Regions from separate parts of the Sediminicurvatus halobius genome, predicted to be linked through region 2. Evidence: predicted binding sites of a transcription regulator. Region 2 holds the regulator's gene; the other holds the start of a gene.
The links. The regulator FNR, encoded in region 2, switches genes on or off when oxygen is low (the NO sensors DNR and NnrR bind a similar motif). The targets are predictions, from matches to a motif close to TTGATNTANATCAA.

Region 1: a site for FNR is predicted at 7,235-7,248, ahead of bchE (magnesium-protoporphyrin IX monomethyl ester anaerobic oxidative cyclase). Genes of this name have one in related genera too.

What each region holds. Positions count from the first base shown of each region.
Region 1 is NZ_CP086615.1:2,197,861-2,212,433, reverse strand. It holds gene LMH63_RS10060 (ArsC/Spx/MgsR family protein) at 1-138, shown strand, start outside; gene dapE (succinyl-diaminopimelate desuccinylase) at 135-1,268, shown strand; gene LMH63_RS10050 (error-prone DNA polymerase) at 1,358-4,438, shown strand; gene bchJ (bacteriochlorophyll 4-vinyl reductase) at 4,823-5,464, opposite strand; gene bchE (magnesium-protoporphyrin IX monomethyl ester anaerobic oxidative cyclase) at 5,481-7,178, opposite strand; gene LMH63_RS10035 (NAD(P)H-binding protein) at 7,339-8,319, shown strand; gene LMH63_RS10030 (DUF429 domain-containing protein) at 8,422-9,186, opposite strand; gene dgcN (N-acetyltransferase DgcN) at 9,385-10,386, shown strand; gene dgcA (N-acetyl-D-Glu racemase DgcA) at 10,383-11,372, shown strand; gene LMH63_RS10015 (D-amino-acid transaminase) at 11,378-12,253, shown strand; gene LMH63_RS10010 (ABC transporter permease) at 12,238-13,047, opposite strand; gene LMH63_RS10005 (ATP-binding cassette domain-containing protein) at 13,044-14,006, opposite strand; gene LMH63_RS10000 (GlxA family transcriptional regulator) at 14,288-14,573, shown strand, end outside.
Region 2 is NZ_CP086615.1:3,101,572-3,116,144, forward strand. It holds gene tamA (autotransporter assembly complex protein TamA) at 1-349, opposite strand, end outside; gene LMH63_RS14555 (TraR/DksA family transcriptional regulator) at 429-821, opposite strand; gene LMH63_RS14560 (bifunctional GNAT family N-acetyltransferase/carbon-nitrogen hydrolase family protein) at 934-2,478, shown strand; gene LMH63_RS14565 (pyridoxal phosphate-dependent aminotransferase) at 2,601-3,803, opposite strand; gene LMH63_RS14570 (D-2-hydroxyacid dehydrogenase) at 4,000-4,980, shown strand; gene LMH63_RS14575 (NAD-dependent succinate-semialdehyde dehydrogenase) at 5,044-6,483, shown strand; gene LMH63_RS14580 (MFS transporter) at 7,036-8,304, opposite strand; gene LMH63_RS14585 (histone deacetylase family protein) at 8,419-9,330, shown strand; gene sufT (putative Fe-S cluster assembly protein SufT) at 9,381-9,932, shown strand; gene fnr (fumarate/nitrate reduction transcriptional regulator Fnr) at 9,948-10,724, opposite strand; gene LMH63_RS14600 (phosphatidylglycerophosphatase A family protein) at 11,068-11,535, opposite strand; gene thiL (thiamine-phosphate kinase) at 11,532-12,497, opposite strand; gene nusB (transcription antitermination factor NusB) at 12,506-12,970, opposite strand; gene ribH (6,7-dimethyl-8-ribityllumazine synthase) at 12,979-13,440, opposite strand; gene LMH63_RS19550 (four helix bundle protein) at 13,543-13,902, opposite strand; gene ribBA (bifunctional 3,4-dihydroxy-2-butanone-4-phosphate synthase/GTP cyclohydrolase II) at 13,992-14,573, opposite strand, start outside.

The sequences.
Region 1 (14,573 bases), 900 kb from region 2:
ATCGGCGAGAAATGCGGGCTAGACGAGGCCCGCGCCTTGATGCTGGAGGAGCCGAGGCTGGTGAAGCGCCCGGTACTGGAGACGCAGGACACCGTGCAGGTGGGCTTCGACCCGGACGCCTGGGAGCGGGTGCTGTGACCAGCCCCACCCTGGACCTCGCCCGGGCGCTGATCCGCCGACCCTCGGTGACGCCGGAGGACGCCGGCTGCCAGGCCCTCATCGCCGAGCGGCTTGCCCCCCTGGACTTCGCCGCCGAGACCCTGCGCTTCGGCGAGGTCACCAACCTCTGGCTGCGACGCGGCGAGGCGGCGCCCCTGCTGGTCTTCCTCGGCCATACCGACGTGGTGCCGCCGGGGCCGGAGGCGCGCTGGCGCCATCCCCCGTTCGAGCCCGCCCTGGAGGACGGCCTCCTCTATGGCCGCGGTGCAGCGGACATGAAGGGCAGCGTCGCCGCCTTCGTCACCGCCTGCGAGCGCGTGTTCGGCGCTGCGGAGGGGGTGTCGGGCAGCGTCGCTCTGCTGCTCACCAGCGACGAGGAAGGGCCGGCCCGGGACGGCACCCGCCGCGTGGCCGAGACCCTGGCTGCCCGCGGCGAGGGCATCGACTGGTGCCTCGTGGGCGAGCCGAGCAGCGAGGCCCGCTTCGGCGACGTCATCAAGGTCGGCCGCCGGGGCTCCCTCAACGGCTGGCTGACGGTCCGCGGGCGCCAGGGCCACGTGGCCTATCCGCACCTGGCAGACAATCCGGTGCATCGCCTCGCCCCCCTGCTCGCGGAGCTGGTGGCCATGGAATGGGACCGGGGCACCGACGAGTTCCCGCCCACCACCTTCCAGATCAGCAACCTCGAGGCCGGCACCGGCGCCGGCAACGTCATCCCCGGCGAGGCGCGGGTCGCCTTCAACCTGCGCTTTTCCCCCGCCTCCACGGCGGCCGGGCTGGAGGCGCGCATCGCGGCCATGGTGGCGGCCCACGGCCTCGACGCCGAGCTCGCCTGGCAGCGCTCGGCGGAGCCCTTCGCCAGCGAACCGGGACCGCTGCGGGCGGCCCTGATCGACGCGGTGACCGCCGAGACCGGTGAGCCGCCCCGTCCGAGCACCGCCGGCGGCACCTCGGACGGCCGCTTCATCGCCCCCCTCGGCGCGGAGGTGGTGGAGCTTGGCCCCCGCAACGCCACCATCCACCAGGTGGACGAGCACGTCGCCGCTGCCGACCTGGACGCCCTCTCGCACGTTTACGAGGCAGTGATCCGGCGGCTGCTCGCCCCCTGACCCCGGCCTCGCACCGGGCGGTGTTAACCCGTTGCACTCGCCCCACCTTCCGAATACTGTACAAATCAACAGTATCCGGAAGATCACCCATGCGCGCCGGCACGCCTGACTACGCCGAGCTCCACTGCCTGACCAACTTCACCTTCCTGCGCGGCGCCTCGCACCCGGAGGAGCTGGTACGGCGCGCCGTGCGGCTTGGCTACCGGGCGCTGGCGGTCACCGACGAGTGCTCGGTGGCCGGCGCGGTGCGAGCCCACGTGGCGGCGAAGGACCACGGCCTGCCGCTGATCATCGGCAGCGAGCTGCGCCTGGTGGATGGCCCCGTGCTGGTCCTCCTCGCCCCCGACCGCGCCGCCTACGGCCGGCTCTCGGCGCTGATCGCCCTCGGCCGCAGCCAGGCCCCCAAGGGGCAGTACCGCCTCACCCGGGCCGATCTCGAGGAGGGCGTGCCGGGCTGCCTCGCGCTTCTTGCCTGCGCCGCGGACACCCCGGAAGAGGACGCCCGCTGGCTCGCCGAGCGCTTCCCCGGCCGCGCCTGGCTCGCCGTGAGCCTGCACCACGACGGCGGCGACGCCGTCCGCCTCGCCCGCTCCGAGGCTCTGGCCGCGGCCACCGGCCTGCCCCGGGTCGCCACCGGCGCGGTGCTTATGCACGCCCGCGGCCGCCGCGCCCTGCAGGACACCCTCACCGCCATCCGCCTGCGCCGCCCCGTGCACCAGCTCGGGCGGGCGCTGGAGCCCAACGGCGAGCGCCACCTGCGCCCGCGGGAGGTCCTGGCCCGCCTCTACCCCGACGCGCTGGTCACCGAGAGCGTGCGCATCGCCGCGCGCTGTCACTTTTCCCTGGACGAGCTGCGCTACGAATACCCGGAGGAGCTGGTCCCGGACGACCACACCCCGGCCTCCTGGCTGCGCGCGCTCACCGAGGCCGGCGCCCGGGCGCACTGGCCGGAGGGCGTGCCGAAGCGGGTGCACGCGGCCATCGAGCACGAGCTCGGGCTTATCGCCGAGCTCGGCTACGAGCCCTACTTCCTCACCGTGCACGACCTGGTGCGCTTCGCCCGCAGCCAGGGGATCCTCTGCCAGGGCCGCGGCTCGGCGGCCAACTCCACGGTCTGCTACTGCCTCGGCGTCACCGCCGTGGACCCGTCGAAGTCCAGCCTGCTGTTCGAGCGCTTCCTCTCCAGGGAGCGGGACGAGCCGCCGGACATCGACATCGACTTCGAGCACGAGCGCCGCGAGGAGGTCATCCAGTACGTCTACCGCAAGTACGGCCGCCACCGCGCCGCGCTCGCCGCCACGGTCATCAGCTATCGCCCGCGCAGCGCCCTGCGCGACGTGGGCAAGGCGCTGGGCCTCGCCGAGGACCAGGTGGACCGCCTCGCCCGCGCCCTGCACTGGTGGGACGGCGGGCGCATCGCTCCCGAGCGCCTGCGCGAGGCGGGCTTCGACCCGGACACCCCGGTGCTCGAACGGGTGCTCACCCTGGTGCACCAGCTCATCGGCTTCCCCCGGCACCTCTCCCAGCACGTGGGCGGCTTCGTCATCAGTCGCGGGCCGCTGGCCGAGCTCGTCCCCACCGAGAACGCCGCCATGGCCGGGCGCAGCATCATCCAGTGGGACAAGGACGACCTCGAGTCCCTCGGCCTGCTCAAGGTGGACTGCCTGGCGCTGGGCATGCTCACCGCCATCCACCGTGCCTTCGACCTGCTGGCCGAGCACCGCGGGCTCGCCCTGGATCTCACCTCGGTCCCGCGGGAGGACCCGGCGGTCTACGACATGCTCGGCCGGGCGGACTCGGTGGGGGTGTTCCAGGTGGAATCCCGGGCGCAGATGGCCATGCTGCCGCGGCTGCGCCCGCGCTGCTTCTACGACCTGGTGATCGAGATCTCCATCGTCCGCCCGGGGCCCATCCAGGGCGACATGGTCCACCCCTACCTGCGCCGGCGCGAGGGCCTGGAGCCGGTGGACTACCCGAGCGACGAGGTGCGCGGCGTGCTCGAGCGCACCCTGGGCGTGCCCATCTTCCAGGAGCAGGTAATGCAGCTCGCCGTGGTGGCGGCGGGCTTCAGCCCCGGCGAGGCGGACCAGCTGCGCCGGGCCATGGCCGCCTGGCGGCGCAAGGGCGGGCTCGGCCCCTTCCGTGAGCGGCTGCTCGCGGGCATGCGCGAGCGCGGCTACGAGGACGCCTTCGCCGAGCGCGTCTTCCAGCAGATCTGCGGCTTTGGCGAGTACGGCTTCCCGGAGTCCCACGCGGCGAGCTTCGCGCTGCTGGTCTACGTCTCGGCGTGGCTCAAGTGTCATCACCCCGAGGTGTTCGCCTGCGCACTGATCAACAGCCAGCCCATGGGCTTCTACGCCCCGGCCCAGATCATCCGGGACGCCCGCGCCCACGGCGTCGAGGTGCGCCCGGTGGACGTCACCGCCAGCGACTGGGACTGCACGCTGGAGCCCGGCGAGACGCTGACGCTGCGCCTCGGCCTGCGGCTCGTGAAGGGCCTCGGTGCCGAGGCGGCGCAGCGCGTGGTGGACACCCGCGACCAGAGCGGTCCGTTCGCCAGTGTCCAGGACCTCGCCCGTCGCGCCGGGCTCGATCGCCGGGACCTGCGGGCGCTGGCCGACGCCGGCGCGCTGGCGAGCCTCGCCGGCCACCGCCGCCAGGCCTGGTGGCAGGTGCTCGGCGTGGACGACGCCGGCCCGCTGCTGGCGCAGGCCCCCAGCCAGGAGCCGGCTGCCCGGCTGCCGGCACCGAGTGAGGGCGAGGACCTGGTGCACGACTACCAGAGCCTCGGCCTCTCCCTCGGGCGGCACCCCGTCGCCCTGCTCCGCGACACCCTGCGCCGGCGCGGCTACCGCAGCGCCGCCGAGCTGCAGGCGGTGGGGCACCGCCGCATCGCCCGTACCGCGGGGCTCGTCATCACCCGCCAGCGCCCCGGCTCCGCCGGCGGCGTGACCTTCATCACCCTGGAGGACGAGACCGGCGTGGTGAACGTGGTGGTCTGGAAGGATCTCTCGGAGCGCCGGCGCCCCATCGTGGTCGGCGCGCGGCTGATGGGCGTAACCGGCGTCTGGGAGCGCCGCGGCGAGGTCACCCACCTCATCGCCGGCCGGGTCGAGGACCACAGCGCCCTGCTCGGCCGCCTGGTCACCCGCAGCCGGGACTTCCAGTAGGTCGTGCACCGCCGCCAGGCGGTGTGCGACGTCTCGGGCGTTGGCTGGGCACCGAACCGAGTACCTGCCTCACCCACGCCCCGCGACGTCATCGGAAAGTATCGGCCGTGCCGAGTGCGATCCGGGGCGGGAGCGCCCGGGACACGCCGTGAATCCGTCCCTGGAGGCTCCACTGCGACATCCCTGTCGCAGAGGGTCCCGGGCGCTCCCGCCCCGGATCGCACGGCAGCCGTGGGTGTCCGCCGCCGCGGCGATACAGGCTAGCCGCGTGGCCGCGGCCCGCTGTCAATGCGACCTTCTTTGGTTAACCGTTGTGTCCGTTGTGTCGTTGTGTTTCATCGACAGCCCGAAGACGTCGCACACCGCCTGGCGGCGGTGCACGACCTACGCGGATTCGGAGCTCGCCGCGTGGATCTCGAAGCGGCAGACTTCGGCGCCGTGGGCGGCACAGGCGGTTTCCCGGACCGTGGCCTGCGGGTGGACCAGGCCGCGGAAGAGCTGCCGGAAGGCGGCGGCATGCCACACGCAGCCGCTGGCGGGCTCGCCCGGTGCGGCCGCCAGCGGGTTGGCCGTCACCGCCAGGATGGCGGGCCGGCCCGGCCGGGCGGTGAGCCGCCCGGAGCCGACGAAGGTCCAGGCGTGGGCCCGGATCGCGGCGATCAGGGCGCGGGCCGCCAGCGGCCGCGGCAGCGCCCGGATCAGGCACCGGGCCGGGGCGGGGATGCGGTGGGCCAGGACGTAGTCCCCGGTGCGACGGCCCGCGTCGGCGAGCACCGCCCGTGCCAGCGCCGGCGGCAGCTGCGTGCGCAGGGTTCGATGCAGGGCCGCGACCTGGCGCTCATCGAGCATGACCGCAGGCGGCTCCGCCAGCCAGTCCCCCGCGCCGGCGGCGGCGAAGAGCGCCGGCGTGCGCGCCGCGAGCCCGGCCGCCGCCAGTGCCGGGACGAGCTGCAGCACCGCGTTCGGCCCGACGCGCCCCGGCCCGGCGGTGGCCTGTGCGAGGTCCGGCAGCGCGCTCGCGGACACGACGCCCGGCCGCCGCTCAGTGGGTTTCCGCCGGGGCGCCTCCGGCGAGCTCGCCCGCCGGCTGCACACGAACGCCGCCCGGCCCCTCGCTGAGCTCCGCGCCCGCGGCGGCCCGCGCCTCCGCCTTCTGCGCCAGCACCTGGGCCCTGACCGCCGCGCGGCGCTCGCGGGCCTTGCGCTTGCGATCGGCGAGGGCCTCCCAGTCCGCGAGCTTCGCCGAGGCCTTGGCCCGCTCGGCGTCGAAGTGGAAGTTGACCTTCTTCTTCGACTGCGGCCCCCAGTAGCCCACCTTGCCGAGGTCGTAGAACGTGCGCTGGACGCCGGCCTTGAGAAAGGCCTTGAGGCAGCCGAGCAGGTAGCGGCGGCGGAACCCCGTGCCCCGCCATGGGTAGTGGAACAGGGCCTTGCGCATGTAGAAGCGGCGGTAGTTGTGCATCACCCGGTCGAGCAGCGTTGCCCGGTCCATGGCCGCCGGCTTCATGATCGGGGTGACGAAGTTGTATTTCTCGAAGTCGAACACCTCCACCTGGTCCGAGCGCTCCTGGGAGAGCGTGTTGAACGGCCAGGGCGTGTACATCGCCCAGTTGGCGAGGTCCGGATCCCAGTCCCGCGCGAAGCGGTAGGTCTCCTCCAGCGTCTCCTCGGTCTCGTTCTCCAGACCGACGATGAACTGGGCCTCGGTGAAGATGTCCGCCTCGCGCAGCAGGCGGATCGCCTCCCGGTTCTCTTCGATGCGCGTCTCCTTGTTGAAGAGATCCAGGCGCATCTGCGCCGCCGCCTCGGTGCCGAGGGAGACATGCACCAGCCCCGCCCGGCGCCAGAGCGGCAGCAGCTCCCTGTCGCGCTGGATATCGGTGACCCGGGTATTGATGCCCCACTTGACCCGCTCCGGCAGGCCGCGGGCGATCAGCTCCTCGCAGAACTGCGTGAACTTCTTCCGGTGGATGGTGGGCTCCTCGTCGGCGAGGATGAAGAAGCCCACGCCGTGCTCCTCCACGAGCCGCTCGATCTCGTCCACCACCCGCACCGGGTCACGCACGCGGTAGTCGCGCCAGAACTTCCACTGGGAGCAGAAGGAGCAGGTGAAGGGGCAGCCCCGGGCCATGTTCGGAATGGCGACCCGGGTGCCGAGAGGCACGTAGGTATAGCGCTCCCAGGAGAGCAGCGACCAGTCAGGGGTCAACGCGTCCAGGTCCTTGACCGTGGGCGCCGGCGGGGTCGCCACCACCCGCGACTCGTCGCCCTCGTCTTCCGTGTAGGCGATGCCGCGGATGGTGGACCGGGCCTCCGGCCAGAAGCCGGCATCCACGGTGCGCACCAGCGAGAGCATCACCTCCTCGCCCTCGCCGCGCACGATGACGTCGATCCAGGGCGCTTCGGTGAGCACCTGCTCGTACATGAATGTCGCATGCACGCCGCCCAGCACGGTGACCGCCTGCGGGTGCAGCTCACGGGCGATCTCCAGGACGCGCTCCGCGCGATAGATCGAGGGCGTGATCGCGGTGGCGCCGACGATGTCCGGCTGCTCCGCCGCGAGCCGTTCCCGAAGCGCCTCGTCGGAGAGGTCCTCGGTCATCGCGTCGATGAAGCGGATATCGTCGTAGCCGTCGGCCTTCAGCGCGCCGCCCAGGTAGGCGACCCATGCCGGTGGCCAGTTGCCCGCGATCTCCGCGCCGCCCGAGTGATAGTTCGGATGGATGAGCACGATCCGCATGGGCGTTCTCCGCCGGAAGTGTCATGTTAAGCTGACACCACCGGCGTCATTTTTACTTGACGCAGATCAATGGGAGGTGCCGACGGATGCCAGGGCGACAGCCACCGAAGGCGCAGCGCGTAGGCCCGGCGCAGGCTCCGGTATTCGCCGGAGTGCCACGGTGACGGCGAGCCACCACGGCCTGCGCATCATCGTTGCCGGCGCCACCGGCTATATCGGCCGCCATGTGGCGCGCGAGCTCATCGGTCGCGGCCATCGCGTGGTGAGCCTGGCGCGGGCGACGCGGCAACCCCTGCCGCCGGAGCTCGCGGGCTCGGAGGTCCGGACTGCCGAGGTCTGCGACTCGGCCTCTCTCGCCCGCGAAGGCTTCGCCGGTGAGCCCGTGGACGCGGTGGTCTCCTGCATCGCCTCGCGCAGCGGCGGCATCACCGACGCCTGGCGGGTGGACTACGCGGCCAACCGCAAACTGCTGGCGGCGGCACGGGCCGCCGGAGTCCGCCAGTTCCTGCTGCTCTCGGCGATCTGCGTGCAGAAGCCCCGGCTCGCCTTCCAGCATGCCAAGCTCGCCTTCGAGCAGGCGCTGCAGGCCTCGGAGCTGAACTGGACGATCGTCCGGCCCACCGCCTTCTACAAGTCGCTGGCCGGGCAGGTACCGCGCGTCCGGGCCGGCAAGCCGTATCTGCTCTTCGGCGACGGCGGCACCGCCTGCCGGCCCATCAGCGAGCGCGATCTCGCCGCGTTCATGGCGGACTGCCTGGAGAATCCCTCGCGCCAGCGCCGCATCCTGCCCATCGGCGGCCCGGACCCGGCGCTGACGGCCCGCGAACGCGGCGAGCTGCTCTTCGAGCTCACCGGGCGCAGACCGCGCTTCCGACGGATACCCATCCGCCTGCTGGACACCCTCATCCCGACCCTGGATGCCCTTGCCTGCGCCGCCCCGCGCCTAAGCGACAAGGCCGAGTTCGCCCGCATCGCCCGCTACTACGCAACCGAGGACATGCTCTGGCTCGACCCGGCCACCGGCCGTTACGACGCCGCGGCCACGCCGGCCACCGGCCGCGACACCCTGAGCGACTTCTACCGCCGCGTCCTGCGCGAGGGCATGGCTGGCCAGGAGCTCGGGGAACAGGGGATCTTCTGACGCGCCCTGGCCAGGGACGAGGGTGGCCCGGCCGCTGCACCCACCGCGTCACGGCTGTGGGCGTGGATCGGTGCGATATGCGGGCGACGCCTGCGCGGGACGTCACCCCGACACGGCGGCCGCCAGCGGGTACACGATCTCCATGCGCAGGCCCGCAGCGTCTTGCTCCGGCTCCGCCGGCAGCGTAGCCAGCGCGCCTCGGCTCGCCCAGGGGGCGAGCGCGCAGACCATGGCATCGAGCAGATCGTCGGCCATGGCGCCGGCGCGCCGCAGCACCGCCCGCTCCCCCTCGAAGAACGCCGGCGCGTCGGGGGCGTGGCGCGCCAGCACGGCGAGACGCTCCCTGCGCCCGGCGCTGCGCCGCTTCGGGTGGCGCATGGGCGCGCCGTCATTCAGCGCCTGGAACAGAACTTCCGGATGCGCCTCCCGCAGCAGACGCTGCCGTTCGGGATCGGCGCGCAGCCAGCCGTCCACCTCACGGATCTTGCGGGCGATATTCCAGGCCTGCCGGCTCAGTCCGCGGCCGGTGAGCCGACGGCTGCGCGCGTTGGCGGCGGCCCAGTTGCCCTCCTCGAGGCAGGCCCTGACCGGCGGAGTGAACACGCTTGCCGCCCGCGGCGCCCGGAGCAGGCGGCGGGCCTCGCGGTCGCAGTCCCGCCCGGCGCTGCCGTCCTCGCGCAGACCGATGGGAATATCGATGAGGATCAGCGCCCCGGCGCCCGCCCATGCCCGCAACGCCACCACGTCCGGGCAGACCCGGGACCGCAGGTCGCCCGCCGTCGTCACGCCGACCGCGACCCATCCGCCGGGACAGCCATCGGCGCCCACCCACGCCACGCCCGCTTCGTTCCCCGCCTCCCGGCTCATCGGCCGGCTGCCTCCGCTGCCATCATGGCGGCTGCCTGCGGCCGACGCGTGCGCCGCCCGCCTCTCAGGCTCCCCGCACGGTCCTCCAGCCGCGAGTCCCGGCCGGTCGGCACGGGGCCCGCATCCACGGGACCGGAGGCTCGGCGCAGGACCCCCGGACGCGGTACCTTACGGGGATATTCTCTGGAGGGATGGGGCATGCTGCGACAACCGTACCTGCTGTTTCTGGGCGACGCACCTGACCTGCTCGCCGCCAAGGTGGCCAAGGGCATCCGCGACTGGCGCCCGGACGCCGCCGTCGGCCAGCTGCGCCTGCCCGGCTGCAAGCCGGACATGGGCCTGCCGGATATGACCGTCGCCGAGGCCGCCGACGCCGGGGCCAAGACCCTGGTGGTGGGCGTCGCCAACCGCGGGGGCGTCATCTCGCGGCAGTGGATCGCCGTGCTGAAGGAGGCGCTCGCTGCCGGCATGGACCTGGCGGCCGGGCTGCACAATCATCTCCACGACGAGCCGGAGCTGGTGGAGGCCGCGCAGAAGGCGGGCCGGCAGCTCTTCGACGTCCGCGTGCCGCAGCACGACTACCCCATCGCCGACGGCAGCAGACGCAGCGGCAGGCGCTGCCTGACAGTGGGCACGGACTGCTCCGTCGGCAAGATGTACGCGAGCATGGCCATCGAGCGCGAGATGCACGAGCGTGGCCTGAACGCCACCTTCCGTGCCACCGGCCAGACCGGCATCCTCATCACCGGCGGCGGCGTACCCCTGGATGCCGTGGTGGCGGACTTCATGGCCGGCGCCGTGGAATGGCTGACGCCCGACAATGACGCGGACCACTGGGACATCATCGAGGGCCAGGGCAGCCTCTTCCATCCCTCCTACTCCGGCGTGACCCTCGCGCTGATCCATGGCGGCCAGCCGGACGCGCTGGTGCTGTGCCACGAACCGGAACGCCCGCACATGCGCGGTCTGCCCCACTACACCCTGCCCGGGCTGACCGACGTGCTGAGCCTGGCCGAGCGCTGCGCTCACATCGTCAACCCGGCCGCGCGTACGGTGGGTGTGGCGCTCAACACCAGCGCCCTGGACGAGCGGGCCGCCCGGGCCTGGATCGAGCGCGCCAGGGAGGAGACCGGGCTGCCCGCCACGGACCCCATCCGCTACGGTGCCGGACCCCTGGTGGACGCCCTGGAGTCGCTGTGAGCCGGCGCCGCCTCGAGGTCCACGCCGAGCGCTTTCCGCTGCGCGCGGCGTTCACCATCTCCCGCGGGTCGCGCACGGTGCAGGAAGTGGTGCGCGTGGCGATCCACGAGCATGGCCACACCGGTCAGGGCGAGTGCGTGCCCTACGCCCACTACGGCGAGACCGTGGCCGGCGTGGTCGCGACCCTGGAGGGGCTGCGGGAGGCGGTAGCCGAGGGCCTCGACCGCGACGCCCTGGCGGGGACGCTGGCCGCCGGCGCGGCGCGCAACGCCCTCGACTGCGCGCTCTGGGACCTGGCGGCGAAGCAGTCCGGCCGGCGCGTCTGGGAGCTGGCAGGGCTCGCGGCGCCGGAGCCGGTGATCACCGCCTATACCCTCTCCCTGGATACGCCGGCGGCCATGGCCGCCAGCGCCGCTGCCAACGCGGCGCGCCCCCTGCTCAAGATCAAGCTCGGCGGCGGCGACGAGGACATCGAGCGCATCCACGCGGTGCGCGACGGCGCCCCGGAGGCGCGGCTCATCGTCGATGCCAACGAGGGCTGGGACGCCGCCGCCTACGAGCGCCTCGCCCCCGAGCTTGCCCGCGCCGGCGTGGCCATGATCGAGCAGCCGCTGCCGGCGGCGGACGACGCTGCCCTTGCCGAGCTGCCGCGGCCGGTGCCCCTCTGCGCGGACGAGAGCTGCCACGATCGCACCTCGCTGGCCCGGATACGCGGGCGCTACGATCTGGTCAATATCAAGCTCGACAAGGCGGGCGGCTTGACCGAGGCACTCGCGCTGCGCGAGGCCGCGCGCGCCGATGGCCTCGGCATCATGGTCGGCTGCATGCTCGCGACCTCGCTGGCGATGGCGCCGGCGGTGCTGCTCGCCCAGGGGGCTGCCTACACCGATCTGGACGGCCCGCTGCTGCTGGCGGCGGACCGCGAACCCGGGCTGCGCTACGACGCCCGGGGCGTCCATCCACCGGAATCCACGTTATGGGGCTAGAGCCGATGAGCCGAACGGTCTACGTCAACGGGCAGTATCTCCCCGAAACCGAGGCAACCCTGTCGATCTTCGACCGCGGGATCCTCTTCGCCGACGCCGTGTATGAGGTGACCGCGGTGCTCGACGGCGGCCTGGTGGACTTCGACGCGCACATGCGCCGTCTCGCCCGCAGCCTCGGCGAGCTCGACATTCCCGCGCCCTGCAGCGACGAGACCCTGCTGGAGATCCACCGCGAGCTCCTCCGGCGCAACGGCCTGCGGGAGGGCCTGATCTACCTGCAGGTCTCCCGCGGCGCCGCCGAGCGGGACTTCCTCATGCCCGATGAGCCGACCCCATCGCTGGTGCTGTTCACCCAGGAGAAGGCGCTTCTGGAGAGCCCCACTGCGAAGCGCGGCATCCGGGTAATCACCGTCCCCGATCAGCGCTGGCGACGCTGCGACATCAAGACCACCCAGCTGCTCTACCCCTCCATGGCAAAGACCGAGGCCGTTCGCCACGGTGCCGACGACGCCTGGATGGTGCACGAGGGCACGGTCACGGAAGGCACCTCCAACAACGCGTACATCGTGGAGCCGGACGGGACGGTCGTGACCCGCCAGCTCTCCGAGGCCATCCTCCATGGCATCACCCGCAGCGCCGTGCTCGCCTACGCCAGGGAAGCCGGCGTCCCGATCCGCGAGCGCGCGTTCACCGTTGCCGAGGCCAAGCAGGCCGCCGAGGCCTTCATCACCAGCGCCACCAGCCTGGTGACCCCCGTGATCAACATCGACGGCCACGACATCGGCGGCGGCACGCCCGGCCCGGTGGTGCGGCGGATACGGGAGCTCTACATCGAGGAGAGCCGCCGGCGTCTGCTCGCCGCGGATCACCGTTCGCGGTAATACAGCCGCATCGCCACCGGCGCGAAGAGGGCGGTCAGCACCGCCGAGGCGCCCAGCACCCAGGCCACATCCACGAGCGCCACGCCGCCATGCATCAATCCCCGCGAGGCGTTGGTGAGATGGGTCACGGGGTTCGCCGCCACCACGGCCTGCAGCCAGTCCGGCATGGTCGCCGGGTCCACGAAGATGTTGCTGATAAAGGTCAGCGGGAAGATCACCAGGAAGCTGGTGGTCATGACCGACTCCGCCGTGGGGACCAGAAAGCCCACGATAATCCATAGCCAGGACATCGCCGAGGCAAACACCATCAGCAGCAGGACCGCCAGCAGCACGCCCCCGACGCCGGCCTCCGGCCGGAAGCCGAGCAGAAGCCCCACCACGACCACCACCATCGCCGCCAGGGAATAGCGGGCGAGGTCCCCCAGCAGCGCGCCTACCACCGGCGCGGGCTGCCAGATGGGCAGCGAGCGGAAGCGGTCGAACAGGCCGTGCTGGACGTCCGTGTTGAGGCCGACTCCGGTGTAGACGGTCAGGAACAGCACCGTCTGCACCACGATGCCCGGCAGCAGGAACTGCAGGTAGGCCCCGGTCGAGCCCGCCAGCGCGCCACCGAAGAGGAAGGTGAACAGCACCGTCATCATGATGGGAAGGACCATGACGTCGAAGAGCTGGAACGGCACGTGCTTGATCTTCAGTGCCGCCCGCCAGCCGAGGGTCAGCACGGCCGACAGCGCGCCCGGCGGGGCGGCAGCCCGTTCCGCAATTCCGGCAGACGGCAGTCCGGGGCGGCTCATGCCACCACCTCCGCGGGCGCTGCGGCCTCGCCAGTGGCCCCCTGCTCGGCGCCATGGCCGGTAAGGGCGAAGAAGACGTCATCCAGGCTCGGCTGCACCAGGGCGAACTCCCGCACCGCGAGGCCCCTCGCGGCGAGCGCCGCGAGGGCCTCCGCCACCCGCGCCTCCCGGGCGACCCGGACGGATAACATGCCGGGTTCGGGGCCGTCGTGCACTTCGTCCTGCATCACCTCACGGAGCAGTGCCGAGGCCTCGGCGAGCCGCGCCGGATCCGCCACCTGCACGTGCAGCGCGCGGCTACCCACGGAGGCCTTGAGCTCGCGGCCCGACCCCTGGGCGATCACGCGGCCGTCGTCGATCACGGCCATGCGCTGCGCGAGGCGGTCCGCCTCCTCGAGATACTGGGTCGTGAGCAGCACCGTGGTGCCCTCTGCCGCGATGCCGCGCACCAGCTCCCAGACCTGGCTGCGGCTGCGCGGATCGAGACCGGTGGTGGGCTCATCCAGGAACAGCAGCTCCGGTCGCTTCGCCAGGCTCGCAGCGATATCCAGGCGCCGGCGCATGCCGCCGGAAAAGCTGCGTACCTGCCGGCCGCCCACGTCCGCCAGACCGAAGGCCACCAGCAGCTCCCGGGCCCGCGCGCGGGCGGCGCGCCAGCCGAAGCCGAGCAGCCGCGCCACGAGCACCAGGTTCTCCCGGGCCGTCAGGTCCTCGTCCAGGGAGGCGAACTGCCCCGTCAGGCTGACCTGCGCCCGCACCCGGGCGGCCTCCTGCACCACGTCGTGCCCGAGCACCCGCGCCGTACCGCCGGTGGGCCGCAGCAGCGTCGCCAGCACGCGGATGGTGGTGGTCTTGCCGGCGCCGTTCGGGCCGAGCAGGCCGAACACCGTGCCGCGCTCGACCCGCAGATCGATACCCCGCAGCGCCTCAGTCTCCCGGAAGCGCTTCTGGAGCGCCATCGTCTCTATCGCTGGTGTGGTTGTCATCCGCCTGCCCAATCTCTGCGCCGCCGCCCGATCTCCTGGCCCTGCGTGCCTTCAACGGTCCCTGCGCCGATGGCGTAGCTTCTCCGCTCCCCGCCGCGGCATCAATAGGCGGCGGCTGCTGCTGATGGGCGAACCGGCTGCCGTACGTCGGGAGTAACGGAACCTTCCGACTGGACGACTTAACCTCTTGTGCCTCGCCGGTGAGGGGCGGCCGGCAGACCGATCCGTTGTCCGAAACGAATTCGGTGTGAGCCATGCCGCGAGCAGTTCGATTTCTGGTCCACGAAGGCGCCCATCTCTGGGAGATCTCCAGTGCCCTGGAGGTGCTGAGCCACGCCGAGCTCGCCCGCCCGGGGAGCTACCAGTGGGAGCTGGTCGGGGTGCAGGACGGCATGGTGCCCACGGATCTCGGAGTCGAGCTGCGCGTGCACCGACCGGACCCGGGGCGCCTCACCACCCTCTTCATCGCCGGCTGCCCGGACTTCGTCACCACCCAGCCCCAGGCGCTCTGCGAGCTGGCCGTCACCCTGGCGGCGCGGG
Region 2 (14,573 bases):
CGGTGATGGACACCTGCACGGCGCGCACGTTGACCCGCTCGCCCGGCTCCACCGCCACCCGCAGCGTCCACGCCTCCTCGCCACGTTCGATGTCGACTTCGATGCTGGCCTGGTAGTAGCCAAGGGCCTCCAGGGCCTGGCGCACCTGCTCGCGGCTGCGGTTGCGGTAGGTGCGGGCGGCGAGCGCCGTCTCCAGATCCACCTCGGTGTCCACGTAGGCGCGCACGTTCTCCGCCGCCTCGCCCTCGACGCCGCTCAGCACGAGCTCTACCGGCGCCGCCGCGGCCGGGGCCGGCAGCAGGGCAAGGGCGAGCAGCAGGACGACAGTCGGACGCGTTGATCTTCTCATTCAGCCCCGGCGGGCCGGGCCGGTGGGCGGTGTCCGCGCGTGCAACCGGCAAGCGGCGCCTTCCGGCGGGCGCGCTTCCCTACAGCCGCGGCGGCGCGCCCTCCCGGCTCTCACGGGCGCTCTGGCAGTCCAGGCAGCGCGCCGCCGAGGGATAGGCCCGCAGCCGCTCCAGGGCAATGGGCTCGCCGCAGTCGGCACAGCGTCCGTAGGTGCCCTCGCTCAGCCGGCGCAGGGCGGCCTCGTTGGCCTGCAGCGCGCGGATGTGACGGTCGATCTCGGCGTACTCGAGGTCCGCGAGCAGGTCGGTCACCGCGGCATCTCCAGGATCCCGCACCCGGTCCGCCATGTCCTGGTAGCGATGGGCATCGGCGGCCAGCAGCTCCTCGCGAATCTCCTCACGCAGCGCCTGCGCCTCCCTCTCGAGGGCGGCCTTGAGCTCATGCCGCTGCTCGGCAGTGAGGGTCTGGTTCATGGTCTGCCTCCTCCACTCGCGAGCCACTGGCCCACACTGACCACGTTGGGCCCCATGATATCCTCAAGCCAGCGTTCTGCACCTCCGCACACCCAACCCCGACGGGAGCACGATGACCCAGCCCGACCTCACCGGCGAGGAGCACCACTTGAATCTGCGCAATCTGCGCCTCGCCGACTATGACGACGTCAGGTCCATTATGGACCGTGTCTACCGCGGCCTCGGTGGCGCCTGGACCCGCAAGCAGTTCGCGGCGCAGATCAACCGCTTCCCCGAGGGCCAGATCTGCATCGAGGACAACGGCCGGGTGGTGGCCGCCGCCATCTCCATGATCGTCGACTACGACCGCTTCGGCGACCGCCACAAGTACGACGAGATCGTCGGCAACGGCTACCTCACCAATCACGACCCGAACGGCGACGTGCTCTATGGCGTGGACGTGTTCGTGGATCCGGACTACCGCGGCATGCGCCTCGGCCGCCGCCTCTACGACGCCCGCAAGGAGCTCTGCCGCAGCCTGAACCTGCGCGCCATCGTCGCCGGCGGGCGCATGCCCGGCTACGAGGAATACGCCGCGGAGAAGAAGCCCGAGGAGTACATCGAGCTGGTCAAGCGCCGGGAGGTCTACGACCCGATCCTCTCCTTCCAGCTCGCCAACGACTTCCACGTGCGCCGCGTGATCACCGGCTATCTGCCGGAGGACCGGGAGTCCAAGGCCTACGCCACGCTCCTGCAGTGGGACAACATCTTCTACGAGAACGAGCGCACGCCGCTCATCGGCGGGCGCAAGTCCACCGTGCGCGTGGGCACCGTGCAGTGGCAGATGCGCCGGGTGACGAACTTCGAGGACCTGATGAACAACATCGAGTTCTTCGTCGACGCCATGGCCGGCTACAACTGCGATTTCATCCTGTTCCCGGAGTTCTTCAACGCGCCGCTGCTCGCCCAGTTCAACCAGGAGGACCCGGCTGAGGCCATGCGCGGGCTCGCCCAGTACACCGGCGAGATCGTGGACGCGATGACCCGCCTGGCGGTGACCTACAACATCAACATCATCGCCGGCTCCATGCCGCTGTACGAGGAGCAGACACTGTACAACGTGGCCTATCTCTGCCGCCGCGACGGCACCACGGACTACCACTACAAGCTGCACGCCACCCCGGACGAGCGCTTCTACTGGGGCGTGCAGGGCGGCGACCAGCTCAAGGCCTTCGACACCGACGTCGGGCGCATCGGCATCCTGGTCTGCTACGACGTGGAATTCCCCGAGGCGAGCCGGATCCTGGCCGACCAGGGCATGCAGATCCTGTTCGTGCCGTTCTGGACCGACACCAAGAACGCCTACCTGCGCGTGCGCCGCTGCGCCCAGGCCCGGGCCATCGAGAACGAGTGCTACGTCGCCATCACCGGCAGCGTCGGCAACCTGCCGAAGGTGGAGAACATCGAGATCCAGTACGCCCAGGCGGCGGTGTTCTCACCCTCGGACTTCGCCTTCCCCCACGACGGCATCGTCGCCGAGTCCACCCCCAACACGGAGATGACCCTGATCGTCGACCTGGACATGGACAAGATCAAGCAGCTCCGCGAGGAGGGGTCGGTCAGGAACGCGAAGGATCGGCGGCTCGATCTGTACCGCGTTCAGTGGCTGGATCACTGAACGCGGTAGTTCAAAGTTGCAAGTTCAAAGTCCAAAGACCGGGTGGCACGTGCAGTGCTCTGAACTTGCGGTCTTTGAACTTTGAAATTCGAACTGACAACTGCTTGCCAAGCAGAAATTGCTCAGAATTTCTGCTTGGCAAGCCAAGGGATGATCCGCTCAAACGCCTCCTCGATGTTGTCCATCGAATTGGAGAAGCTGATTCGGATGGCGTTGCTGCAGGTGTCGCCGAAGGCGTCGCCGGGGATGACGCAGACGCCGGTTTCCTCGAGCATGCGCAGCGCGAGCGAGGTGCCGTCGGTGCGCGGGGGCAGCGACGGGAAGATGTAGAACGCGCCCTGGGGCCAGTAGCCGGTGAGGTGCGGCGTCTCGCTCACCAGCTGCACCACCCGGTCGCGCCGGCGGCGGTACTCGGCCACCATGTCGTCGACACAGCTGCGATCCCCCCGCAGCGCCGCCACGCCCGCCCACTGCGCCGGGGTGTTCGCCACCGTGGTGGTGAACATGTGATAGCGGCGCAGCTTCTTGATCGCACCCTGGCTGGAGATGATCCAGCCGATGCGCAGCCCCGCCATGCTGAAGGTCTTCGAGAAGCTCGAGATGGACATGACGTGATCCAGATCCGAGGTGCAGCGGATCACGCTGGGGAAGTCCATGTCGTCCAGGATCAGGTGGTCGTAGACCTCGTCGGCGAAGACGTAGACTCCGCGGTAGGCGGCCTCCTGGACGATCGCCTCCACCGTCTCCTGCGGGTAGACGGCGCCGCTCGGGTTGCTCGGCGAGTTGAGCACGATGGCGAAGGTGCGCATGCCGATGGCATCGATCACCTCCTGCGGGTCGATCTGGTGACCGTGCTCGGCGCGCGTCGGGATGATCTTCACCTCGCCGCCGTTCATGCGGATCAGCGGCGCATAGAGGACGAAGGTCGGATCGGTGACGATGAACTGCCGCCCGGGCGCGGCGGTGGCCGTCAGGGCCAGGTACATCGCCTCGGTCGCCCCGGTGGTGACGAGGAAGTTGTCTTCGGTGAGCGGGCGGTCGTAGCGCTCGCTGTAGTAGTCGCGCAGCGCCTCGAGCAGCTCCGGCAGGCCGGCGTCCATGGTGTAGCCGGTCTTGCCCTCCCGCAGGGCATCGATGTGGGCCTCGACGATGTGATCCGGCGTGGCGAAGTCCGGCTGGCCGATGGACAGATGGATGACGTCGTCCATGCCCGCCGCCGTGTTGATCATGCGGCGGATGCCGGGCATGGGGATCGCCTGCAGGGAGGGGCTGAACAGCGAGCCCGCCGCCTGATCGGACTGATCCATCTCCACCGGGTTCACCATGACCGTTACACCTCCAGCCGAACCGCAACATTCACCACCATTCCGGCGACGCTAGCGCCGGGGGCAGACCCGGTCAAGCACCGTGGAAACCCCGATCACGCGCGTGTTGACGGGCTCCAGAGGGGGTGGGTAACGTCCGCCGATATCCCGCCGCCGCCGGCGGCCTTCCGACCCACAGCACATAGGGGCCATAGCCATGCCCGAGGCACTACCCGTGGTGGCCGTGCTCACCGCCCCCGGTGAGGACCTGCCCCCTGGCATGGACGCCCTCGAGGGCGAGGCCGAGCTGCGCCATGCCACCGACGGCGCGAGCCTGCGCGCGGTGCTCCCCGGGACCCGGGTGCTGTGCGTGACCGACTTCCGCACCGACGCCCTGGGCGAGGCCTGGGACGCGGCGGACAGCCTCGAGTGGATCCACGCCACCAGCGCCGGGGTGGATGCCATCCTCACCCCCACCGTCCGCGCCAGCAATCTGCCGGTCACCAACGCCCGCGGCGTCTTCGACCGGCCCATCGCGGAGTTCGTGCTCGGCCACATCATCGCCTTCTGCAAGGACTTCCGCGGCAACCTCGAGCTGCAGCAGCGCCATGAATGGCGGCACCGGGATACCGAGCGGGTCGAGGGGCGGCGCGTGCTGGTGGTCGGCGCCGGCGCCATCGGCCGCCAGATCGCCCGCCTGTGCCGTGCCGTCGGACTCGAGGTGGACGGCATGGGCCGCAGCGCCCGCCCGGGGGACGAAGACTTCGGCGCCATCCACGCCCAGTCCGAGCTGCACCAGCGCCTGCCCGGCTACGATTTCGTGGTGGTGGCGGCGCCGCTGACGCCGGCCACCGAGGGACTGTTCGATGCCGCCGCCTTCGCCGCCATGGCCCCGGAGGCGCGCTTCATCAACATCGGCCGCGGCCCCATCGTGCGCACCGACGACCTGGTCGCCGCCCTGCGCGAGGGCCGCATCGCCGGGGCGGCGCTGGACGTGTTCGAGGAGGAGCCGCTGCCGTCCGACCATCCGCTCTGGGATCTGCCGAATACGCATCTCTCCGCGCACATGGCGGGCGATGTCATCGGCTGGCGGCGCAGCCTCTCGGAGCAGTTCATCGACAACTTCCGCCGCTGGCGGCGGGGCGATCCGCTGCGCAATCTGGTGGACAAGGAACAGGGCTTCGTGCCCTCGTCCTGAGGATCCGGCGCGGCCACTTCCCCGCCGCCTGCCGGGCGGCCACAGCCAAGCGAGAGAACGGTCATGATCGAATCCCCCCTGCTTCCGAGCCTCAGCGGCTACATCGACGGCGCCTGGTGCGAAGCCGACAGCGGCCAGCGCTTCGCCGTCAGCAACCCCGTGGACGGCGCGCATCTCGCGGACGTCGCGGCCATGGGGCCGGCCGAGACCCGGCGCGCCATCGCCGCCGCCGAGCAGGCCCTGACCCACCCGGCGAGCATCGCCCAGCGCCGCGAGTGGCTGCTGGCCGTCGACGCCGCCCTGCGCGCCCACCGCGAGGAGATCGGCCGCATCCTCTGCATGGAGCACGGCAAGCCCTGGAAGGAGGCCCAGGGCGAGGTGGACTATGCCGCCGGCTTCTTCCGCTACGCCGGCGAGCACGTCGAGGAGCTGGCCCCGCGCACCCTGGCCGAGCGCCCGAAGGACTGCACCTGGACGGTGCACTACCGTCCGGCCGGCGTCGCGGGGCTGATCACGCCCTGGAACTTCCCCATCGGCATGATCGCGAAGAAGCTCTCGGCGGCGCTGGCGGCCGACTGCGCCAGCGTGATCAAGCCCTCCTCCAAGACCCCGCTCACCATGATCGCGCTGTTCCACCTGCTGGAGCGCGAGGTGGGGCTGCCGGCGGGCAAGGTGAATCTGGTCACCGGCTCTGCCGGCCCCATCACCGATACCCTGTTCGAGGCCCCCTCCGTGCGGGTGATCAGCTTCACCGGCTCCACCGAGGTGGGCCGGGAGCTCATCAGCAAGGCCGCGCCCGGCATCAAGCGCCTGACCCTGGAGCTCGGCGGCAACGCCCCCTACATCGTGTTCGAGGACGCCGACCTCGAGCGGGCCGCCGATCAGCTCATCGGCAACAAGTTCCGCGGTGGCGGCCAGACCTGCGTCTGCGCCAACCGCATCTTCGTCCACGAGCGGGTCGCCCCTGCCTTCGCCGACAAGGTGGCGGAGCGGGTGCAGCGCATGCGGGTGGGCGACGGCCTCGAGCCGGACACGGACCTCGGCCCGCTAATCGACGAGAACGCCGTCGGCAAGGTCCGCCGCCATGTCGAAGACGCCCTGGAAAAGGGCGCGAAGCAGGTGGTCCAGGGGGATGTCTCCGGGCTCGCCGGCACCTTCTACCCGCCCACGGTGCTGCTCGACGTGCCGAGCGACGCCGCCTGCTACCGGGAGGAGACCTTCGGCCCGCTGGTGCCCATCATCACCTTCAGCAGCGATGACGAGGTGGTCGAGGCCGCGAACGATACCGACTTCGGACTCGCCTGCTACGTCTTCACCGCCGACCGCGAGCGCGGCCAGTCGGTGATCGCCCGGCTGCACTTCGGCCACGCGGCACTGAACAGCGGCACCGGTCCCACCCCGGAGGCCCCCTTCGGCGGCATGAAGCAGTCCGGCTACGGCCGTGAAGGCGGGCTCGAGGGCCTGTTCGAGTTCACCGAGGCGCAGACGGTGCCGGAGGGGTGAACGCCGCCGTGGGCGGCTAGTGACAAGGTGTGAGCTGCAAGTTGCGAGTTGCAGGTAAATCGTTGCCCGCGGCAGGCGCTCGTCGACGTTCCCGTTCTCCCCTCGCGGATCAGCCCCGGCGGCTTGAGGGCGGAGCGCAGTGGCCTCTCCCGGGACCGTAGGCGAGAGGGACCTCGCCTAGCCCGCCTATCTCACCGATTCGCGAAGCGAGGGCGTGGAGATGGCGGGCAGGACAAGGCGCGGGAGAGTCCGGGCGCGCAGGCGTACTCGACAGTACGTCGAGCACCCGGACCGAGCGCAACGCCGGACTGCCCGTCAGATCCGCGCCCGCAGCCGCGAATCGGTGAGATAGGCGGGCTAGGAGCCTACAGGGACGTGTTCACGGCGTGTCCCCGGGCGTTCCTGCCCCGCCTCGCGCCCGGCACGGCCGTTACAACGGCTCCGGAGCCGTGGGTTCCTGGCGCCGGGATTTCTGAAGCCCGTGGCTAATCAGGTGGCGCGTAGGCGGCGCGCCCTCGCGCCGAGTCTCCCGCCGGCACGGGCGCCGGGCGGTCAGCCCGTCGAGCTCTGGATCGGTGCCGCCCTGCTCCGCCCCGCGCGCAGTGAGCCCAGCGAGGCCGCCACGACGAACCCGGCCATGGCGAGCGCCAGGCCTGGCACGCTGAGGCCCACGTCAAGCAGCAGCCCGGCCAGCGCCGGCGCCACCGCCGTGCTCAGCACCATGCAGCCGTGGGCGAGGCCGCGGATGGCCCCGAGATGGGTCACGCCGTAGAGCTCCGGCCAGAGCGCCCCCATCAGCGTGCCCGCGGCGCCGACGCTGAGACCGGCGAGACCCAGATACAGCGGCGCGGCGAGCTGCCCGCCTCCCAGCGCCAGCACCAGCAGGGCCAGCGCCAGCGGCAGGAGATACACCGGCAGCAGGCGCACCGCACCCAGCCGGTCCACAAGCGGACCACTCAGCAGCAGCGCCAGCACATGGCTCACGGCAAACGCCGGGAATACCGCCGCCAGCCAGCCGAGCGTCCAGCCCTTGGCCTCGGCCACCGCCACCTGGTGGATGAACAGCGCGGTGATGACGAAGGGCGGCGCCAGCAGCGCCGGCAGCGCGGCGTAGAAGCGTGCATCCCGCAGAACCGCCCGTCGCCCCCAGTCGCCGGCGTTGCCCGTACCGGTGCCCTCGGCACGCGACCGGGGCACCGCCTCGCCGCGCAGCAGGGCCAGGGCGAGCGGCAGGCCAAGCAGCAGCAGCGCCGCGGCTATCGCCAGCCAGGCGCCACGCCAGCCGAGCCCCGCGATGAGCAGGACTGCCACGCTGGGCAGCACGGCCTCGGCCAGCGGCAGCCCGAGGGTCACCACGCTCACCGCCGTCCCCCGGCGCCGATCGAAGCGCCGCGCCACCGTGGTCTGCGCCACGTGCACCATCAGGCCCTGGCCGCACACCCGCAGCAGCAGCAGCGCGGGCAGCAGCACCCAGGCCGCCGGCGCACTGGCCAGCAGCACCGCCCCACCGGCGGCGCCCGCCAGAACCAGTGTCGTGAACAACGGCAGCGCGAGGCGATCCACGCCCCGGCCGAGAAAGATGAGCAACAGCCCGCTGATCAGCGTCGCCAGGGCGTAGACGCCGCCGAAGCCCGCGTTGGAGAGCCCGAACGCCGCCCGGATCTCGCCGCCGAACAGCGAGATGAAGAAGCTCTGGCCACTGCCCGAGAGCCCCACCAGCAGCACGCCGAAGGCGAGCAGCCGGACATGCGGCTGAAGATCAAGGACGAGGTTGCGAAAGCGACCGGGCATGGGCAGCTCACTGATCCTGAAGAAAATCATCTCCGCGTCTCAGAGCCGCAGGACGGGCCTGCGCGGGAGCGGTCTCCGCAGTCCCGGGCGCACGGGAACGCCGGCCGGAGCGGACGGTCCACGGGTAGTGTCCAGGGGGAGCCCATGCTGCACTGCGTCCATCATCCTGGCTACACCATTCCGCTGCCTCCGGGGCATCCCTTTCCGATGGAGAAGTTCCGGGTACTGCGAGAGCAGCTGTCCGGGCTGCCTGCGCACTGGCACGAGCCCGGCCCCGCGCGCGAGGAGGACCTTGCCCGGGTACACGCGCCGGCCTACCTGGAGGCCTTCCGGGAGGGCACCATCGACGAGCGTGCCCAGCGCCGCACGGGCTTTCGCTGGTCGCCGGCGCTCTACCGGCGCACCCTGCTGGAGACCGGGGGCACCGTGCTCACGGCGGCGCTGGCGCTGGAGCACGGGCTCGCCTGTAACACCGCCGGCGGCACCCACCACGCCTTCGCCGGTCACGGCAGCGGCTACTGCCTTATCAACGACCTCGCCGTGGCGGCCTGCTGGGCGCTCGCCGAGGGCGGCGCCCGGCGGGTGCTGATCGTGGACCTGGACGTCCACCAGGGAGACGGCACGGCGGTGCTGCTCGCCGACGAGCCGCGGGCGTTCACCTTCTCCATGCACTGCGCGGAGAATTTCCCTGCCCGCAAGCAGCGCAGCGACCGCGACCGCGCGCTGCGGCGGGGCACCGGCGACGAAGCCTATCTGGACGCCCTCGAGGCGGAGCTGCCGGCCCTGCTCGCCGACCCCGCACCGGACCTGGTGCTCTACGACGCCGGCGCCGACGTCCACGCCGACGACCGCCTCGGGCACCTGCGCCTGAGCGACGACGGCCTATCGCGGCGGGACGCCTGCGTGCTCGGCGCCTGCCGGCAGCGGGGCATCCCCGTGGCAGCGGTGATCGGCGGCGGCTACGACCGCGACATCCCCACCCTCGCGCGCCGCCACGCGCGTCTGCATCATGCCGCCGCGCAGGTGACGGGATGCGCGGTGGCGATGGTAAACTGACGGGGAAATATCGACTTGCGGACGGCGCCTGCAGGCGCCCGGAGTAGGCCATGCCCATGCAGAGCAACGAGCCCGTCACCTTTCTGCGCGACTGCGAGGCGGCGCTGATCCCCGCCGGGGATACGGGCACCATCCCCAAGGGCGCCGAGGGCATGATCACCCAGGCCCTCGGCGGCAGCTACACCGTCTACATCCAGGGCAACCTGTTCCGCATCGACGGCAAGGATGCCGACGCGATCGGCAAGGAGCCGGAGCCCACGCCGGAGCTGCCGGACGACGCCTCGGAGGAGGATGTCGAGCAGCTGGTCTGGGATCAGATGCGCCGCTGCTACGACCCAGAGATCCCGATCAACATCGTCGAGCTCGGGCTCGTCTACCGCTGCGACATCGGCAAGCGCGACGACGGCAGCCGCAAGGTATCCATCGACATGACCCTCACCGCCCCCGGTTGCGGCATGGGCGACATCCTCGCCTACGACGTGCGCGAGAAGGTGAAGCAGGTGCCGACGGTGGAGGAGGTCGAGGTGGAGATCGTCTTCGACCCGCCCTGGAGCTTCGAGATGATGTCCGACGCCGCCAAGCTGCAGACGGGAATGATGTAGCGGGTCCGTCTCGCGTCAGTAGCCGGTGTCCCGCTGGCCGACCGCCGCGGCGTCCTCCGGCGGCCGGCCGGCCAGCTCGTGCAGCGCCTCCACGTCGGTAAGCCGCACCTCGCGCCCCTCGGCGCTCAGCCAGCCTTGATCACGAAACCGCCGGAACAGCCGGCTCATGGTCTCCGGCGCCAGGCCCAGGTAGTTGCCGAGCTCGCTGCGGGCCATGGGCAGGCGGAAGCGCGTGGCGGACAGCCCGCGCCGGGCGAAGCGGTCGGAGAGGCTCAGCAGCAGGATGGCGAGGCGCTCCTCCGCCGTGCGCCGCGCCATGGCGAACAGCATCTCCTGATCGGAGAAGATCTCCCGGCTCATCAGCCGCAGCAGCTGGCGCTGCAGCCCGGGGATCTCGCTCGCCAGATCCTCCAGCCGCTCGAAGGGCAGCTCGCAGACGCTGGTGGTCTCCAGGGCCTCGGCGCTGCAGGGATGGCGCCAGGTGTTGATGGCATCCAGCCCCACCAGCTCCCCAGGCAGATGGAACCCGGTGACCTGCTCCTCGCCGCCCGACGAGACGGTGTAGGTCTTCAGCGCCCCGGAGCGCACCGCATAGATGGCGTGGAAGTCGTCGCCCTCGCGGTAGAGGTGGTCGTTGCGCTGCAGGGGGCGGCGCCGCTGGACGATATCATCCAGCAGGGCCACGTCGCTCTGGCTGAGGCTCACCGGGAGGCACAGCTGCACGAGGCTGCAGTTGGTACATGCGCTGCGCAGGCTGGAGACGCGGAAATCGCTCACATCGGCGCTGGTCATGGATCATCCCTGCCCTTGTATGCCGCTGCGCCGGCGCCGCGCGGTGGTACCCGGGAGGCGCCGGCAATCCCCCCATGATAGTGCCCACGTCGCTCCGGGGCCATGACAAGTCTCGGCGGCGCTGCCGCCGGCCCGGTCCGAAACGCGAGCCCGCATATCTCACCGATTCGCGCAGCGAGGGCGTGGAGATGGCGGGCAGGAGATGGGCAGCGCGGAGCCCTTCCCGAGGGAGAGTCCGGGCGCGCAGGCGTACTCGACAGTACGTCGAGCACCCGGGCCGAGCGCAACGCAGGACTGGCCGCCAGATCCGCGCCCGCAGCCGTGAATCGGTGAGATGTGCGGGCTAGCCGGCAAGCCACGCGAAGGACTGCACCACCATCCACGCCCCGGCGCCGGCGAGCACGTCATCGAGCATGATGCCGATACCGCCGCCGAGGCGCCGGTCAACCCAGCTGATGGGCCACGGCTTGGCCATGTCGAGAATCCGGAAGGCCACGAACGCCACCGGCAGCGGCCACCAGCCGGGCGGCAGGGCGATGCAGGCGAGCCAGATGCCGGTGAACTCGTCCCAGACGATGGCCGGGTGGTCGTGCACGCCGGCGGCCCGCGCCGCGGCGCCGCAGAGCCAGCAACCGAACGCGAAGGCTGCGACCACCACGAGCACCTGCACCGGCACCGGCAGCCAGAGCAGCAGCGGAACCGCCGGCAGCGCCGCCAGCGTGCCCGTGGTGCCCGGCAGACGCGGCGAGAGGCCGCTGCCGAAGCCGGTGGCGAGCAGCTGCACCGGTTCACGCAGGCGAAAGACACTCATGCCCCGCCCCCGAAATGCTGGTAGCCGCCGCCGGCGAGCTCCCGGCCCCGGGCGTCGCGCACCCGCAGGCCAGCGCCTTCGGTCACCCGCCCGATGGGCGTCAGCGGCAGGGACTGCGCTGCGGCGAGGCTGCCCAGCGCCGAATCCGCCGCCGCCGGGGCCGTGAAGCAGAGCTCGTAGTCATCGCCACCGTTGAGTGCAAGATCCACGGCGGCACGGTCTCCCGCCCAGGCGCGCAGCCGGCGGGACAGCGGCAGCCAGTCGGCGCGCAGCTCGATGCCGACGCCGCTCGCAGCGGCGATGTGCCCGGCATCCGCTGCCACGCCGTCGGAGACATCGATGGCGGCGGAGGCCACGCCGGCCAGCGCCTGGCCCAGCGCCACCCGCGGTGTCGGCCGGTGCAGGCGGCGCAGCAGCCGCGCCCAGCGCCTGTCCTCGCCGGCCCCGGACTGCCAGGCGGCGAGCCCCGCCGCCGCCTCACCTGGCCGGCCGGAGAGCCAGACCCGGTCGCCGGGCCGGGCCCCGTCCCGGCGCAGGGCCGGGCCGGCCAGACATCCGATCACCTGCACGCTGACCGTGAGCGGCCCGCGGGTAACATCGCCGCCCACCAGGGCCACGCCGTGGGCCGTGGCCAGCGCCCCGAAGCCGGCGGCGAAGCCCTCGAGCCAGGGCTCGTCGACCTTCGGCAGCGTGAGCGCCAGCAGCGCCCACTGCGGCGTCGCGCCCATGGCGGCGAGGTCGCTGAGGTTTACCGCCAGCGCCTTGTGCCCGACGTCCGCCGCCGCCGCGTCCGCCGGAAAGTGAACGTCTGCGACCAGCGTGTCGAGGGCGAGTGCCTGGGGACGCCCCGGCGCCGGCCGCACCAGCGCGGCGTCGTCACCGACCCCCAGCAGCACGTCCTCGCGGGCTGCCCCGACGTGGACGAGGTAGCGGGCGATGAGGGCAAACTCGGAGAGCGCCACGCGGCGCCTCAGCGACGACGGCGACCGAGCTCGGCGGCGCGCAGAGGCTGGTCGCGCCCGACGCGGTCCAGCACGCCGTTGATGTAGCGGTGGCTCTGCTCGGCACCAAAGGACTTGGCGAGCTCCACCGCCTCGTCGATCACCACCCGGTAGGGCACCTCCATGCGCGCCATGAGCTCATAGGTGCCAAGGCGCAGGATCGCCTTCTCCACCGGATCCAGGGTCGCCGCCGGACGGTCCAGGTAGCGGTCGTAGGCGGCATCCAGCTCCTCCACCCGGGCGATGACCTCGTGCAGCAGCTCCGTGAAGTAGTCCAGCTCCATGCGCCCGAGCCGGTACTCCTCGAGGAACTGGCGCTCGATGGCGCCGGCCTCGTGGCCGGTGAGCTCCCACTGATAGAGGGCCTGCAGCGCACGCCGGCGGGCGCGGGTGCGGCGGCGGTGGGCATGGGGCCCGGACGGGATATCGGCCACAGGCAGGCTCACAGCTGACGCAGCAGGCTGATCATCTCGAGCGCCGTCAGCGCCGCCTCCGCGCCCTTGTTGCCGGCCTTGGTCCCGGCGCGCTCGATGGCCTGCTCGATGCTGTCGGTGGTCAGCACGCCGAAGGCCACCGGCACTCCGCTCTGCATCGACAACTGCCCGATGCCCTTGGCGCACTCGCCGGCAACGTAGTCGAAGTGCGGGGTCCCGCCCCGGATCACGCAGCCGAGCGCCACCACCGCGTCGTACTCCCCGGAGGCCGCCAGCCGCTGCACCACCAGCGGCAGCTCCCAGGCCCCCGGTACCCGCACCAGCGTCAGCGCGTCATCCGCCACCCCATGCCGCACCAGCACATCCCGCGCCCCGGCCACCAGCTGCTCGACGATGAAGCTGTTGAAGCGCGTGGCGGCAAGCGCGACTTTGGCGTCCTGAGTGGTGAAAGTGCCTTCGATGATCTGCATTGTCCGTTAACTTCTGATGAGGAGTGGCAAGTTGCAAGTTTCAAGTTGCAAGCGAGAATACGGGGCCGGCAGCAGCGCCCGCTCGGCCGGCACGTCAGCGAGTTACCTGCGAAGACTCGCTGCGAGGCCTGCGATTATACGGCTCACTTCCGTGCTTCGCAGGATTAGCGGTTCCACCGAAGGCCCCGGGAGATACCCAAGATCCTGCATAAGCCGCAGCTGTGCGCGTAATTCGCCTGCTGAACCCCTCGCCACCCCGAGGAAGTAGCCAAACTCCGCTGGCGAAAAACGCTCAAAACCCTCCGCTACATTGCTGACCACGGACACCGCACTCCGTCGCGCCTGACGACAGAGATCGAAATCCTGACGCAAACACGGCTTCGTGGTCCGGTAGACGTCTACGGCCAACCTATGACCTTTCTGCCAGGCCACTAGCTCCTCAAAACCACGAATCCCTGCCATCGCACCCCCTCCTTGGGGTTACTCAAGTTGTCCGCTTGCGACCGACTCCTTCCCACTTGCAACTTGCCGCTTGCAACTTGCACCTACGTTCAGTCGGCAGCAGCCGACTGAACGTAGTCGACCACCTCCATCCCAAACCCCGACAGCGCGTGCATGCGCTTCGGGGCGGAGAGCACGCGCATGCGGCGGATGCCGAGGTCGGTGAGGATCTGGGCGCCGACGCCGTAGGTGCGGAGGTCCTGGCTGTCCTGGCTGGGGGTGCGTGGCTCGGGGGTCAGCTCGCCGTGGCGGGCCAGGGCCTGGAACTCGCGCATGCGGGCGAGGACCTCGCTGCGGTCGTCCACGCGGCGGAGCATGACCACGGCGGCGGGGGTCTCGCCGCAGCCGGCGATCTCCGCCAGGGCCTCGCGCAGGGACCAGCCCTGGTCCGGAGCCTGGGCGGCGAAGAGGTCGGAGAGGGTGTTCTCGACCTGCACCCGCACCAGCGTGGGCGAGTCCGGCTGCGGCCGGCCCTTGATCAGGGCGAAGTGCAGCGCGCCGTCGACGGTGTCCTGATAGGCGTAGAGATGGAAGCGGCCGTACTCGGTGGGCAGCTCGCAGTCCGCCACCCGCTCCACGGTGCGCTCGTTGCGGACCCGGTAGGCGATAAGGTCCGCCACTGTGCCGATCTT